DNA from 2 places in the Beijerinckia indica subsp. indica ATCC 9039 genome. Region 2 is predicted to be linked to the other one. Evidence: predicted binding sites of a transcription regulator. Region 2 holds the regulator's gene; the other holds the start of a gene.
The links. The regulator HrcA, encoded in region 2, represses chaperone genes, less so after heat shock. The targets are predictions, from matches to a motif close to GTTAGCACTCNCNNNNNGNGAGTGCTAAC.
Positions count from the first base shown of each region.

Region 1: a site for HrcA is predicted at 3,629-3,657, ahead of groES (co-chaperone GroES). Genes of this name have one in related genera too.

Region 1 is NC_010581.1:1,961,640-1,968,380, forward strand. It holds gene BIND_RS08795 (Do family serine endopeptidase) at 1-38, shown strand, start outside; gene BIND_RS08800 (patatin-like phospholipase family protein) at 286-1,353, opposite strand; gene BIND_RS08805 (adenylate/guanylate cyclase domain-containing protein) at 1,406-3,100, opposite strand; gene groES (co-chaperone GroES) at 3,741-4,028, shown strand; gene groL (chaperonin GroEL) at 4,091-5,737, shown strand; gene BIND_RS08825 (integration host factor subunit alpha) at 6,107-6,475, shown strand.
Region 2 is NC_010581.1:1,469,708-1,476,448, reverse strand. It holds gene serA (phosphoglycerate dehydrogenase) at 1-1,058, shown strand, start outside; gene BIND_RS06430 (outer membrane beta-barrel protein) at 1,406-2,791, shown strand; gene BIND_RS06425 (response regulator) at 3,130-3,495, shown strand; gene hrcA (heat-inducible transcriptional repressor HrcA) at 3,560-4,660, shown strand; gene BIND_RS06415 (carboxymuconolactone decarboxylase family protein) at 4,662-4,967, opposite strand; gene BIND_RS06410 (SulP family inorganic anion transporter) at 5,074-6,552, opposite strand; sul1 at 6,622-6,677, opposite strand.

The sequences.
Region 1 (6,741 bases), 490 kb from region 2:
AGGGTGAAGTGCGTTTCGTCGCTCTTGCCATTCCTTGAAACGTCATTCCGTAACCGGCACCGGAAGCGATTTGACTTTTCCGTATTTCCTTGGAGCCGAGGTGGATCATCCGCCTCGGCTCAATTTTATGGTCCGACAGCCCGCGTCTTATATTCATTCAATAATACCAAAAGTCATAAAGAGTGACTCACGGAGACACCTGAAATTTTCGATATGCCTTTGAAAAGGCGAAAATTCGGGACAAGGAACCAAGCATCCCTATCGCGAGACTTGGCATAAAGTCGTTCAGAGATACTTCTCACTGATGTCGATCGTCGACTCCCTGCCTAGCTGGCCGAAGTGGGCGGCAAGCCAAGCATCTGCCCGCTCGCGGCCGACATTCATAAGCTTGTTGACCTGGTCCCAGTCAGCGTTCAATTTACTCCCCGCGCTCATCGTTCGCATCACATCGTCTGCCTCGATACTGTGAATCAGCATGCGCTTCATGGTGTTGTCCAGGATCTTCTGCTCCTCGATCAGCTTGGTCACGAAACAGACTGAGCGCATCTCACGCATGAGCGAGGAGTTGAAGCTGATTTCGTTGATGCGATTCAGGATCTCGCCTGCTGTTTTTGGCACATCGGGGCGCTCGATGGGATTGATATGGACAATCACCACGTCTCGGCTTTCGCAATTATAGATGAGTGGGAAGATTGCCGGATTGCCCATATACCCACCATCCCAAAAGTACTCACCGTCGATTTCGATCGCCTGGAACAGAAACGGAAGACAAGCCGAAGCCAGAACAGCGTCGGGTCCGATCTCTTCGTTGTCAAACACACGTATCTTTCCCGTTCTTACGTTCGTTGCCGAGAGAAAAAGCTTGATCGGACAATGCGGCTTGCGTATCGCGTCAAAGTCGACCGTATCGCAAAGGATGGAACGCAGAGGATTGATGTTGAACGGGTTGAACTGGTAGGGTGAAAACAACCGGGTCAAGAGGTCGAATTGGACGAAAACCGGCGATTTGTCGAGGGAGTGGTTGCCCATCAACCGGTCAAACAGAGTTGGCTGTAGAGGGCTGAGCGACGCTAGATAGGCAAGGTGGTGCCAAAAGTTCGTCAGCGCCTGTCGTGCGCCTGTGCGCCCACCGACGGCCAGCCCATAAGCCAGTACCGTTGCGTTCACCGCGCCAACACTCGTGGCGCTGATACCGTCGAAGTCGATACGTTCATCTTCAAGGAGCCGATCGAGCACGCCCCAGGCAAAAGCTCCATGCGAGCCGCCACCCTGGAGCGCTAAATTGATCCGCTTCAGATGAGGTGAATTGGTGACCCCGAAGTCCAGAGGGTGGGTTTCGATGCCGGTATCCATGCAGCCTCCCCTTTCATTCCCGACCAATGTCTAGACCGAAGGGCGCGTGAATTTATTCCTGGGCTGGCTCGCTGACCAAGCAACTTGCAAGTTCGCAGGGCAGTTGATTGGCGCTTTTCAGGGTGTGGATCATGAGCAGCTTGGCATGACCACGGATCTCGACCTCCTGCCGACGTGCGCCCTGTAAGTCCACACCAGAACATGCGATGAGATCTTCCGAGACGACGAGTTCGCAATCGTAGTGCTTGCAGAGTGACTCGAGACGGCTTGCGGTATTAACCGTATCGCCCACCGCGGTAAGCGCCTTCATTCCTCCGTTACCTATCTCGCCGACGATCGCCGGACCGAAATGGATGCCAAGCCCCAATCTGAGTGGAGCATCAAGATCGGGGGCGAGAACCCGGTTCAACTCCACCAGCTGGATAGACATGAGGCGCGCCGCAATCAGGGCTTGTCGGCACGCGTCCGGAGCGTCGGTCTCCAACCCGAAGAGTGCCATAACGCCATCTCCAATAAACTTGTCGACGCGCCCACCCGCCATTTCGACGCTGTCGCCCATGGCCTGGCAATAACGGTTCAGCAGGAAAACGACGTCGTAAGGAAGTTTAGTCTCGGTGATATGCGTAAAATCGCGGAGGTCAGCAAAGAGGATCGCGATCCTCCGTTCGCCACCATGTGCATAGATCGAATGCCGAAGAGCCTTGCGGGCAGGTTCGAACGCCGGCAGCAGCGGCGTTACCTCGATGGGTCCGAGCGGCTGCAACTGACAGGCTAAACGGACGTTTGGCGGGTCGCCGATGCGATGTAGGATGTCGAGCTCCTCCGAAGATGGGTCCGGTAGCGCACCGAGCGCGGCGCGCACACGCACGCGGCAGGTCGAGCAGCGTCCTTTGCCGCCACAGATCGAGGCGTGCGGTACACCAAGGAGGCGGCTTGCCTCGAGCACCGTAAAGCCACGGACAACCTCAATAGAACGCCCGCCCGGATAGGAGATACGCGCGACACCTTTTCGGCGCCACCATTCATGCCGCACCATTCGAGCGATCAGCACAAGTGCAATGGCGCCGAGGAATACGAAACGAATGCTCCAAGTGATGGTGAAGAGTGCAGGACGCGCTTCCGGCGGCGGCTGGCTGGCAAGCGTGCGGGCCAGGTAAGCAGGGTCCCGCGCAATCACCACGCCGATCTCTCGCCCGCCAGCGATATATCCGAAAAGCGCAAGGACAGGCACAAGGAGAGCCGCGGCATATAGAAATGGCTGGGCGGTGTCATACCATGGCCGCAAGCGCAGCGAGAATCGTAACCCGATGCAGGCATGCGTCCAGGCAGCGAACAGTAAGGCTATCTGCAAGAAACCGTTGAGGCGATGACCGTACCAGAGGAAGGTCAGCAGGTTCTTGTAATGACCGAAATCCCCGCCATAGAACGCAGCAGCAATGCGCGTGTTGGTCACATGCTCCGCAAGGAGCAAGGGCACAGTGAATCCGAGAATGTATTGCGCGGCCTCGACGGGCAGGAGCTTGAGCAAATGACGTTGCCAAACCGCGTAGAGCGCAAGCGTCACATGAATTATAAGTGCGCCATAGAGAACGAACGTGACCGGCGGATATGACCAAATCGGGTACACCACCGACAACATCGTGTCCATCGCCGCTATCGAAATAATCCCGAGGCTGTGGTTGACAAAATGCGTCAGGACATAGGTGAAGAGGATGACACCGGTGATCAAGCGCAGCCGTCGAACCATCAGTGCCTCCCGCGTCGTCAACCGCGCCAATTCAAGGCGTAATCCGCCGCACGTTTATGCGGTTGCAGGTTCAGGCTCCCATGAGACTCAGTTTTCCAATTGGTGGCACGCTCCATTGCTCTGGTCGGTGCACGCAAAGTGAAGAAGACCAGTTAAAAGCGCGACCAAGACACAGCTGTCATCAATCGATTAAGAATTTTTAGTTTAAAGGAACCAAGCGTCGCCTAAAGGGCTTTTCACTAAAGCTGAACCAGCCGACAGTTGGATGATTTTCCAAAGGGTCCCTGCCCCACGCCCATGGATCGGGATGATGTCCTCGAACCGGTGCTTATGGATGCGTCCCCGCCCATCGCCCAGATTCCCAAGATACCGATACTTCCCCCTCTCCATTCTTCAGCCTCATCAAGCCCGCCAGGGAAAGCCCACAGGCATAAGCCTTTATCCTGTCTGATTAAAATTTGCTCAGAATGAAACAATTCTGATGATTTGCTTGACAGCAATAATCATTCTGCCTAATTAAACGCAGTCTTTAGCACTCACCATTCATGAGTGCTAACAAGAGACAGCTTCAGTCGGCCAAGCTTCGCGGTGGCGCCTTTCGCATTCGGTGCGTCGCGAATTTTTAAGGAAGCATTAAACAATGACTTTTCGTCCTTTGCACGACCGTGTCGTGGTCAAGCGCCTCGAGAGCGAGGAAAAGACCAAGGGTGGCATCATCATTCCCGACAGCGCCAAGGAGAAGCCGCAAGAGGGTGAGATCATCGCCGTCGGACCGGGCGGACGCGACGAGAGCGGCAAGCTGATCCCCCTCGACGTCAAGGCGGGTGACAAGATTTTGTTCGGCAAATGGTCGGGCACCGAAGTCAAGATTGATGGCCAGGATCTCCTCATCATGAAGGAGAGCGACATTCTCGGTGTCGTTGGCTGAGTCCTCCCAAGAGCCTCATCTTTTCTCAATAAATTCCGCGAAAGCGATTCAGGAGTTTCAACATGGCAGCCAAAGACGTCCGTTTCTCGTCTGATGCCCGCGATCGTATGCTGCGCGGCGTCGAGATCCTGGCCAATGCGGTCAAGGTCACCCTCGGCCCCAAAGGCCGTAACGTCGTCATCGAAAAATCCTTCGGTGCGCCGCGCATCACCAAGGACGGCGTGAGCGTCGCCAAGGAGATCGAACTCGCCGACAAGTTCGAAAATCTCGGTGCGCAGCTCGTGCGCGAAGTCGCTTCCAAGCAGAACGATGCGGCTGGCGACGGCACCACCACCGCCACCATTCTCGCCGCTTCCATCGTCAAGGAAGGCACCAAGGCGGTCGCCGCCGGCCTCAACCCGATGGATCTGAAGCGCGGCATCGACCACGCCGTCGAAGCGATCGTCGCCGACCTCAAGGCTAATTCCAAGAAGGTCACCTCGAACGACGAAATCGCCCAGGTCGGCACGATTTCGGCCAATGGCGACAAGTCCGTCGGCGACATGATCTCGACCGCCATGCAGAAGGTCGGCAACGAGGGTGTCATCACCGTCGAGGAAGCCAAGAGCCTCGAGACCGAGCTCGATGTCGTCGAAGGCATGCAGTTCGATCGCGGCTATCTCTCCCCCTACTTCATCACCAATGCCGAGAAGATGATCGCCGAGCTCGAGGATCCCTATATCCTCGTCCACGAGAAAAAGCTCTCCTCGCTGCAAGCCATGCTGCCGGTGCTCGAAGCCGTCGTGCAGACCGGCAAGCCGCTCGTCATCATCGCTGAGGACGTCGAAGGTGAGGCTCTTGCCACGCTCGTCGTCAACAAGCTGCGCGGTGGCCTCAAGGTCGCGGCCGTCAAGGCTCCGGGCTTCGGTGATCGCCGCAAGGCCATGCTCGAAGACATCGCCATCCTGACCGGCGGCACCCTGATCTCCGAAGAGCTCGGCATCAAGCTCGAGAACGTCACGCTTGCCATGCTCGGCCGCGCCAAGCGCATCCGCATCGACAAGGAAGCCACGACGATCATCGATGGCGCCGGCAACAAGGACGACATCGAGGGCCGTATCTCCCAGATCAAGGCTCAGATCGCCGAGACCACTTCCGATTACGATCGTGAAAAGATGCAGGAGCGTCTCGCCAAGCTCGCTGGCGGCGTCGCCGTGCTGCGTGTCGGCGGCTCGACCGAAGTCGAAGTGAAGGAAAAGAAGGACCGCGTCGACGACGCGCTCAACGCGACCCGCGCTGCGGTCGAAGAAGGCGTTTCCCCCGGTGGTGGTGTCGCTCTTCTCCGCGCGATCAAGGCGCTCGAAAACCTGCCTACGGATAATTCCGACCAGAAGGCTGGTATCGAAATCGTCCGCAAGGCGATCCAGACCCCGGCTAAGCAGATCGTCGACAATTCCGGCGGCGACGGCGCGGTCGTGGTTGGCAAGCTGCTCGAGTCGAACGAATATGCTTTCGGCTACAATGCCCAGACCGGCGAATATGGCGACATGGTCAAGCTCGGCATTATCGACCCGACCAAGGTTGTCCGCACGGCGCTCCAAGATGCGGCTTCCATTGCCGGCCTCCTGATCACCACCGAGGCGACGATCACCGAAGCGCCGAAGAAGGAAGCTCCGCTTCCTCCGATGGGCGGTGGCGGCATGGGCGGCATGGGCGGTATGGATTTCTAAGCCCAGTCATAGCCCTCGATTTTTCAGGACCTCGGCTTCGGCCGGGGTCTTTTTTTGTCTGTTCTCCTGTCTCCGCTCCAGTTTTTCGGTCAAATCCTAAAACCTTTTTGAAGGTCTCACAGCTTCTCACGCAACTCCATGTTCTATAGTTCTTTTTATAAATGGACCCGTGTCTCGTTCGCGCGATGAAACTGGCGTGAGTCTTGATGGCGGCCAAGAACATTCTTCCGAGCCCCGAGGCTTGAAAGGGAAAGTCCAAACAGGAGAAGGCTCTCTCAGTGCTGGATGCCTGCCATGGCGCGGGTCCAGTGAATGCACTGAAAAACGCGCCGGAAAGGTGCGACATGCTGGAGAGCGCTTAGGAGGAAGATGAAAGTGAATCGGGAGTCTGAGGGCGAGTTGACAGCCCTGCAACAACGCAAGACGGCGACGAGGGCAGATCTGCTCGACGCGATTTATACGTCCTGTTCCTTTTTATCCCGCGCACAAACCCGCGAGATTTTTGAAATGGCGCTGGAGGAAATTTCCGAGGCCTTATTACGTGGCGAAACGGTCAAGCTCCGTTCATTTGGCCTATTTTCCGTGCGCGCCAAGCGGGAGCGGATCGGACGCAATCCTCGGACTGGCGTCGAGGTTCCGATCAAACCACGCCGGGTTCTCACCTTCAAAGCCTCGCCTGTTCTCGCCGCCTCGGTCAATGGAACCCAGGTGCCGGTCGAGGACGGCCACGAAGATTGAAATCAATCATCAGGACCGGCGTCGCGTCGGCACCATAATGCCTTTACCTTAAGCCTGACTTCAGCGGCTTCATGCCTCCGCCGCTGAAGTCAGGCTTTTCGTTTTCCGTCCGAGACGAATCTCATTGTCTGTCGTCCCAATCCGCACGCTGCCTCCCGGCAGATTGACTGCGCTCGTCCGCCAGAAGGTTGTTCAGCCTCTCTTCAAGCGCAAAATCGCATGATGCCAGACGACTCCTATTTTTCTTGAAAAACCTTAAATATCAA
Region 2 (6,741 bases):
CCGAACGCGCGCTCGATCTCGGCGTCGAAAAAGTCGAATTGGATGATCTCCTGGCCCGCGCCGATTTCATCACTTTGCACACACCGCTGACGCCTCAGACCAAGAATATTCTTTCCGCGGAAAATCTCGCCAAGACCAAGAAGGGCGTTCGCGTCATCAATTGCGCGCGTGGCGGTCTCGTCGATGAAGAAGCCCTGCGCAAACTGCTCGATTCGGGCCATGTCGCCGGCGCGGCCTTCGACGTCTTCATCACCGAACCGGCCAAGGAAAATCCGCTGTTCGGTCATCCCAATGTGGTCTGCACGCCGCATCTTGGCGCCTCGACCTCTGAAGCGCAGGAAAATGTCGCCCTGCAGGTCGCCGAGCAAATGTCGGATTATCTGACGCGTGGCGCGATCTCCAATGCCGTCAACTTTCCTTCCATTACGGCGGAAGAAGCTCCCAAACTGAAGCCCTTCATCGCGCTGGCTGAAAAGCTCGGCTCCTTCGCCGGCCAGGTCATCGACAGCGCCATCAAGAAGGTGACGATCACCTATGAAGGCGAAGTCGGACAATTGAAGATCAAGGCCCTAACAGCCTCTGCCATTGCCGGCATTCTGCGGCCGCTGCTCGCCGATGTAAACGTCGTCTCGGCCCCGGCCGTCGCCAAGGAACGCGGTATCGTCATCGACGAAGTGAGTCGTGCCGCCGCCGACGCGGATTACGAATCCCTGATCACGCTCACAGTCGAGACCGACAAAAGCTCGCATTCCATCGCCGGCACTGTCTTCCACGATGGCAAGCCTCGCATCATTGCCATCAACGATATCAAGATCGACGCCGCCGTCGCGCCGGTCATGATCTATGTGTCGAATGAAGACAAGCCCGGCTTCATCGGCCGTTTCGCCAGCCTGCTTGGCAATGCCAGCGTCAATATCGCGACATTCGCGCTCGGTCGTGACCGTGAAGGTGGCTCGGCCATTGCCCTGGTCGAAGTCGACGGCGCGGTGCCCGAATCGGTCCAGAATGAGGTCAAGGCTCTGCCCGGCGTCAAAAAAGTCAAGGCCTTGGCTTTCTAAGCCTGCCTGAACACCCCTTTACAGCATCAAAGCACTTTCCGAGGCCATTTCACCGATAGAGCGGTGAAATGGCCTCTTTATTCCTGATTTCTTCCCCTAAATTTCAAATAGAATGCCGTCACTGGCGCCGTGACACATATTTTCGGCAATTGATTACGATAACGGGTTTCATTTTTACGTGATAATTGGCTAATTATAAGCCAATAAGCCTTCGCCCTATTGGCGCGGCAAGAACACCAGACTCCCGACATAGACCTTTCGTTCGCTTCGGATTTTTCTCAAAGGGGAAATTTCCGATCCGATTCCTTCACTCCCGATTCAGACGGATATGCTGACAGGAGGTAGCGATGAACGTCGTAGATATGTCTTCCGGTTGTTATTCCCTCAGCCGCCTATTCTGTTTCATGGCGACCGGCCGCGCTGAACGCGCGGGAAAAATCTCTGATAAAAGCCATCATACAATCATGAAAAGCGGGATCGTCGCGGCGGCATTAGTCGCCGCGGGCTTCGCGTCAGCCGCCGACCTCGAAAGGGAAAGTCGGGAAAACGCCGCCGTGGTCGCACCGGCACTGCCGGCGGCTTGGAGCGATACGATCACCGCCGGGTTTCAGATTGAAGCAGGCATTGCCGCCAACCCGGGCAATCCGAGCAACGGCCGGAATTTCGGGATGCTCTATACCGATTATGCCAATGCCCCCATGCTCAGCCAGATCATGTTCGGCATTCAGCGACCGCTCGATCCGAATGCCAAAGGATATGATTTCGGCTTCGTGCTGCAAGCGATCTATGGCACGGACGCCCGCTATAATCATATTCTCGGTCTCAACGATGATATGATCAATAATCGCAACCAGTTGGTGCCAATCAATCTGACCGTGCTGATGCATCTGCCCTGGCTCACGGATGGCGGCATCGATGTCAAGATGGGCCTGACTCCCGGCGCGATGGGCTATGAGGTCTTCGACCCAGCCGTCAGACCATTTTACACCTTTAGCTATATTTCGGACTTTCTTGTCCCCTTCCAACATATTGGCGGCCTTGCCACTTGGCACGTCAATGACACTCTGGATCTTTACGCGGGAATTGACACAGGAGCGCAAACCTCCTTCGGCAGGAATGATAATAATAGTTTGCCGGCGGGCTATTTTGGATTCGGCCTCAACAAGCTTCTGGACGGCAAACTCACACTCGTTGCGTTGAGCCGTCTCGGCCCTGAACAATCGCTGCTTGTTTTTCCCAATGCCAATTCTCTGATGCGATCCTGGAACGATGTGGTCGCAACCTATAAATATGATGACAAACTGACCTTAGCCGCGGAGGCGAACGTCTTTTATGATGGTGCTCTCCCTTACAATACGGCCTATGGCTTGGCCGGCTATTTGACATATACCTTTACCGACGAACTCAGCCTCAATGCACGCGCCGAAGTCATGCGCGACAACACTGGTGTCCTCGTCGGCAATTTCATGAATGTGTTCGACTACACAAACAGTATTCGTGGACTTCCCTATACTTTCGTCGGAGCACCCGCGCCGACAACCTACGGCGAGATTTCGCTCAACGTCGCCTACAAACCGAAGATCGACTGGGCGCATTACAACCTGCCCGTCAAAACCCTCCAATTCCGGCCAGAGATTCGCTATGATCGCTCTCTGAACGGAACCGCGGCTTTCAACACGGGAACTTCGCAGGACGCATTCATGTTCGGTGGCGATATCATCTTGGGTTTTTGACCTCGCTATGAAAGGCGAGGTCAATCGTCCCAAAACACCGATGACAGCCATGATCATGTCCGTTTCAGTCATTGGGTCAACGTCGGCCATGCCGCTCTCGATAATGTGATCGCTTGGCCGAAACCCGTCATGCGTCCAGCGCAAGCTGAACACACCGTTCCTTATTCGCTTGATTTCGCTCTCAGCCCTATCTGGTTGTAGAAATAAGCATATACTCTCTACGCGTGCTTTCCTAAATTTATTGTTCTCGGGTTTCATCCATTTCAACGCAAACGGAACTAGGCGGCGCATCGAGCGTTTTGCCAGCAACCTTTGTTGCTCCACGATGGCTGGTAGCCGTGAAAAATTTGCAAGATCTCCATGTTCTCGTTGTCGAGGATGAAGCTATAATTGGCATGTTGCTTGAAGATGTACTCATCGATATCGGCTGCAAGACAGTGGATGTGATGAGTTCCGTCGAGGCGGCCCTGACCTATCTCGAAGATCAGAAAGTAGATTTTGCCTTGCTCGACATCAACCTCAACGGACGGTTGAGTTTTCCCGTCGCCGAGCAATTGCAGACCAAGGCAATTCCTTTCATTTTCTTGTCAGGCTATGGCGCGCAGGGACTTACCGGCCCTTATTCCCGTTGCAAGACTCTGCAAAAACCCTTTCAACCGGGCGAAATCGAAAAAGCCGTAGGCGAGGCGCTCATGGCCGTTTAAGGCTTTTCCGCGAGTTTTTCTTATCGGCTTGCGTCACCCGCCATCTATTGCCATTTTGAAGGCGATGGCCATTTCCTTCGATCCACCTCGCTTTCCTCTCGCTTCAAACACCACCGCCCTCGGCATGCTGAACGAGCGGTCGCGAGAGATTTTTCGTCATATCGTCGAATCCTATCTCACCACGGGCGAGCCGGTCGGGTCGCGCCATCTTTCCAAATTGCTTCCTGTTCCGCTCTCGCCAGCTTCCGTGCGCAATGTGATGCAGGATCTGGAAATGCTGGGCCTGATCTATGCGCCCCATACCAGCGCCGGCCGCCTGCCGACGGAGCTAGGCCTGCGCTTCTTTGTCGATGCACTGCTCGAAATTGGCGATATCGGCGAGGCTGAGCGCGCCCATATCGAATCACAAGTCAGGATCACTTCTCCCGAACGGACGCTCGAAGACCTACTTGGCGATGCCATGATGATGCTGTCGGGCCTGACACGGGGCGCCGGGCTCGTGGTGACGAGTAAGGAAAATGCCCGGCTGAAACATATCGAATTCGTGCGCCTAGAGCCTGAGCGCGCCCTTGCCGTCCTCGTCGCGGAGGAAGGCTCGGTCGAAAATCGCATTGTTCAGATTCCGGCCAATCTGCCACCCTCCGCACTGATCGAGGCAAGCAATTATCTCAACGAGAGGATTCGCGGCCGGACGTTGCATGAAGTCGGTGTCGAGATCGAAGCCTCGCGACGCGCGGCCGAAACAGAGCTCGGCGAGTTGACAACAAAACTCGTCGATGCCGGCCTTGCGAGCTGGGCCGAATGTTCGGGACACGAACCGCAGTTGATCGTGCGCGGCCATGCCAATCTTTTGGAGGATTTGACGGCGCTTGAAGATCTCGAACGCATCCGCCTCCTCTTTGCCGATCTTGAAACGAAAAAAGATGTCATCGATCTCTTGAGCCGCGCCGAGGGCGGAGAAGGTGTGCGGATCTTCATCGGCTCCGAGAACAAATTATTTTCGCTCTCTGGCTCCTCGACCATCGCCGCCCCCTTTCATGATGGGCAGCAACGCATCGTCGGCGTTATCGGCGTCATTGGGCCGACACGGTTGAATTACGCCCGCATCGTGCCCATGGTGGACTATACGTCCAAGCTACTCGTCAGGCTGCTTCAGGCGCGATAATCTATTCGTGCACGATATGAGTGCCATGGGTCAGCGCCCCACCCGCCCGCAGGGCCATGGCGACAAACACCGTCTCCGCGATTTCTTGCTGCGTGGCACCGGCTCTTTCAGCTCCCCTCTTATGCACTTCCAGGCAATAAGGGCATTGCGTCGTCAGCGCGACGGCCAATGCGATCAATTCCTTATATTTGACAGGTATAGCGCCGTCCGCCATCGCCGCCTTGTCGAAAGCCTTGAAAGCCTCCATGGCGGCAGGCGCGTCCTTGGCCAGCAATTCGAGCTTTTTCAGATTGGCCATGTCATACATCGATTCATCTCCTCCCTTGGAATTTTGATACCGGCCCATTCAGCCTGTTCCTTCATCCATTGCAAGCGGACAAACGATCAGGATTTTTGATTAATCAGAAATTGTTTCACGTTTCGTCCTGGATCAGCGAAGCATGGCGGTCCAGCAAGTTGGCGCTGGCGGCATTCAATCCAATCAATTCCACGTGGATGCCATGGTGGCGCATCTTGGTCACCACGCCCTCAAGGGCACCCACGGCTGTTATATCCCACAGATGAGCATCGCTGAGATCAATGCTGACTCGGCGGGCTGTGTCACGCAAGTCAAAGCAATCAGCAAACATATCCGCGCTGGCGAAAAAGATTTGACCGGAAACGCGATAGACACGTGTATCTGCCTCGGCGTTGTAATCGCATTGTACGTCCATCAGCTGCATGACTTTAAAAGCGAAGAAGACACCACTTAACAGCACTCCCACGGCGACGCCGGCGGCAAGATCACGCGTCGCGACGGTGACGACAACCGTTGCTAACATGACAAAGCTGGAAACCTTGGGATGGTGCAACAGATCACGCAGCGATGACCACGAGAAGGTGCTGATAGAAACCATAATCATGATGGCAACAAGCGCTGCCACAGGCACACGCGCAACCCAAGGGCGCAGCAGCACCATGAGAACAAGCAGGAAGAGTCCGGCCACCAGAGTTGAAAGCCTGCCCCGTCCGCCATAGCGAATATTCCCGACTGTCTGGCCGATCATGCCGCAACCGGCGATCCCCCCAAACAGTCCCGCAGCCACGTTAGCAATGCCAAGTCCAGTGCATTCCTGCGCCTTCGAACTTGTTGTCTCGGTCAGGTCGTCCACGACGCTGGCCGTCATCATGGATTCAAGCAAGCCAACGATGGCCATGGCAAGCGCGTAAGGTGCCACAATGGCGAGCGTACCAAGATTAAGGGGAACATGCGGGATGACAAGCGACGGCAACGAGTCCGGCAGTCGGCCAAGGTCGGCGACTGTATGAAGGGGCATGGGCACCATCATGCTGATGGCAGTCAGCACTAAAATGCAAATCAGCGGCGACGGAATCACCGTGGTCAGTCGTGGTACGAGGTAGATAATGCCCAATCCAATGGCAATCATCGCATAGGTATGCCAGGTTACACCCAGCATCTGCGGAACCTGAGCTGAAAAAATCAGAATTGCTAATGCGTTAACAAAACCCGTGCGGACTGAACGTGAGACAAAGCGCATCAAGACGTCCAGCCGCAACAACCCGAAGACAATTTGGAACACACCGACAAGCAGCGTAGCGGCGAGAAGATATTGCAGACCATGGTCATGGACGAGCGCCGCCGCGACAAGGGCGACCGACCCCGCAGCGCCCGAGATCATAGCTGGCCGACCACCGGTGAAAGCGATCACAACACCAATCACGAAAGAGGCGAAAAGCCCGACTTCCGGGGCCACTCCGGCCACAAAGGAAAAGGCGATAACTTCCGGAATAAGCGCGAATGTGCCGACCATTCCAGCCAGCACATCGCGACGAACGCCGGTCATTCCGCTGAACCACTCGGAGCGATAGCGGGAGAGATAGTTCTTATTCATGCTAAAGGTCCGCAATAAACATACAAAACACAGGCCTATGGAAGGCCTCTAGTGTTGTCGTGTTATGTGCGTTATCCGGCGGATTGGCGGCCGGAAGAGCCACCCGGAATTACACCGGGTCCAAAACGAATGATTTCAGAATATCTTGCCTCCCGCTGCAACGCAACATGAGCCCAACATGAGCCTTTG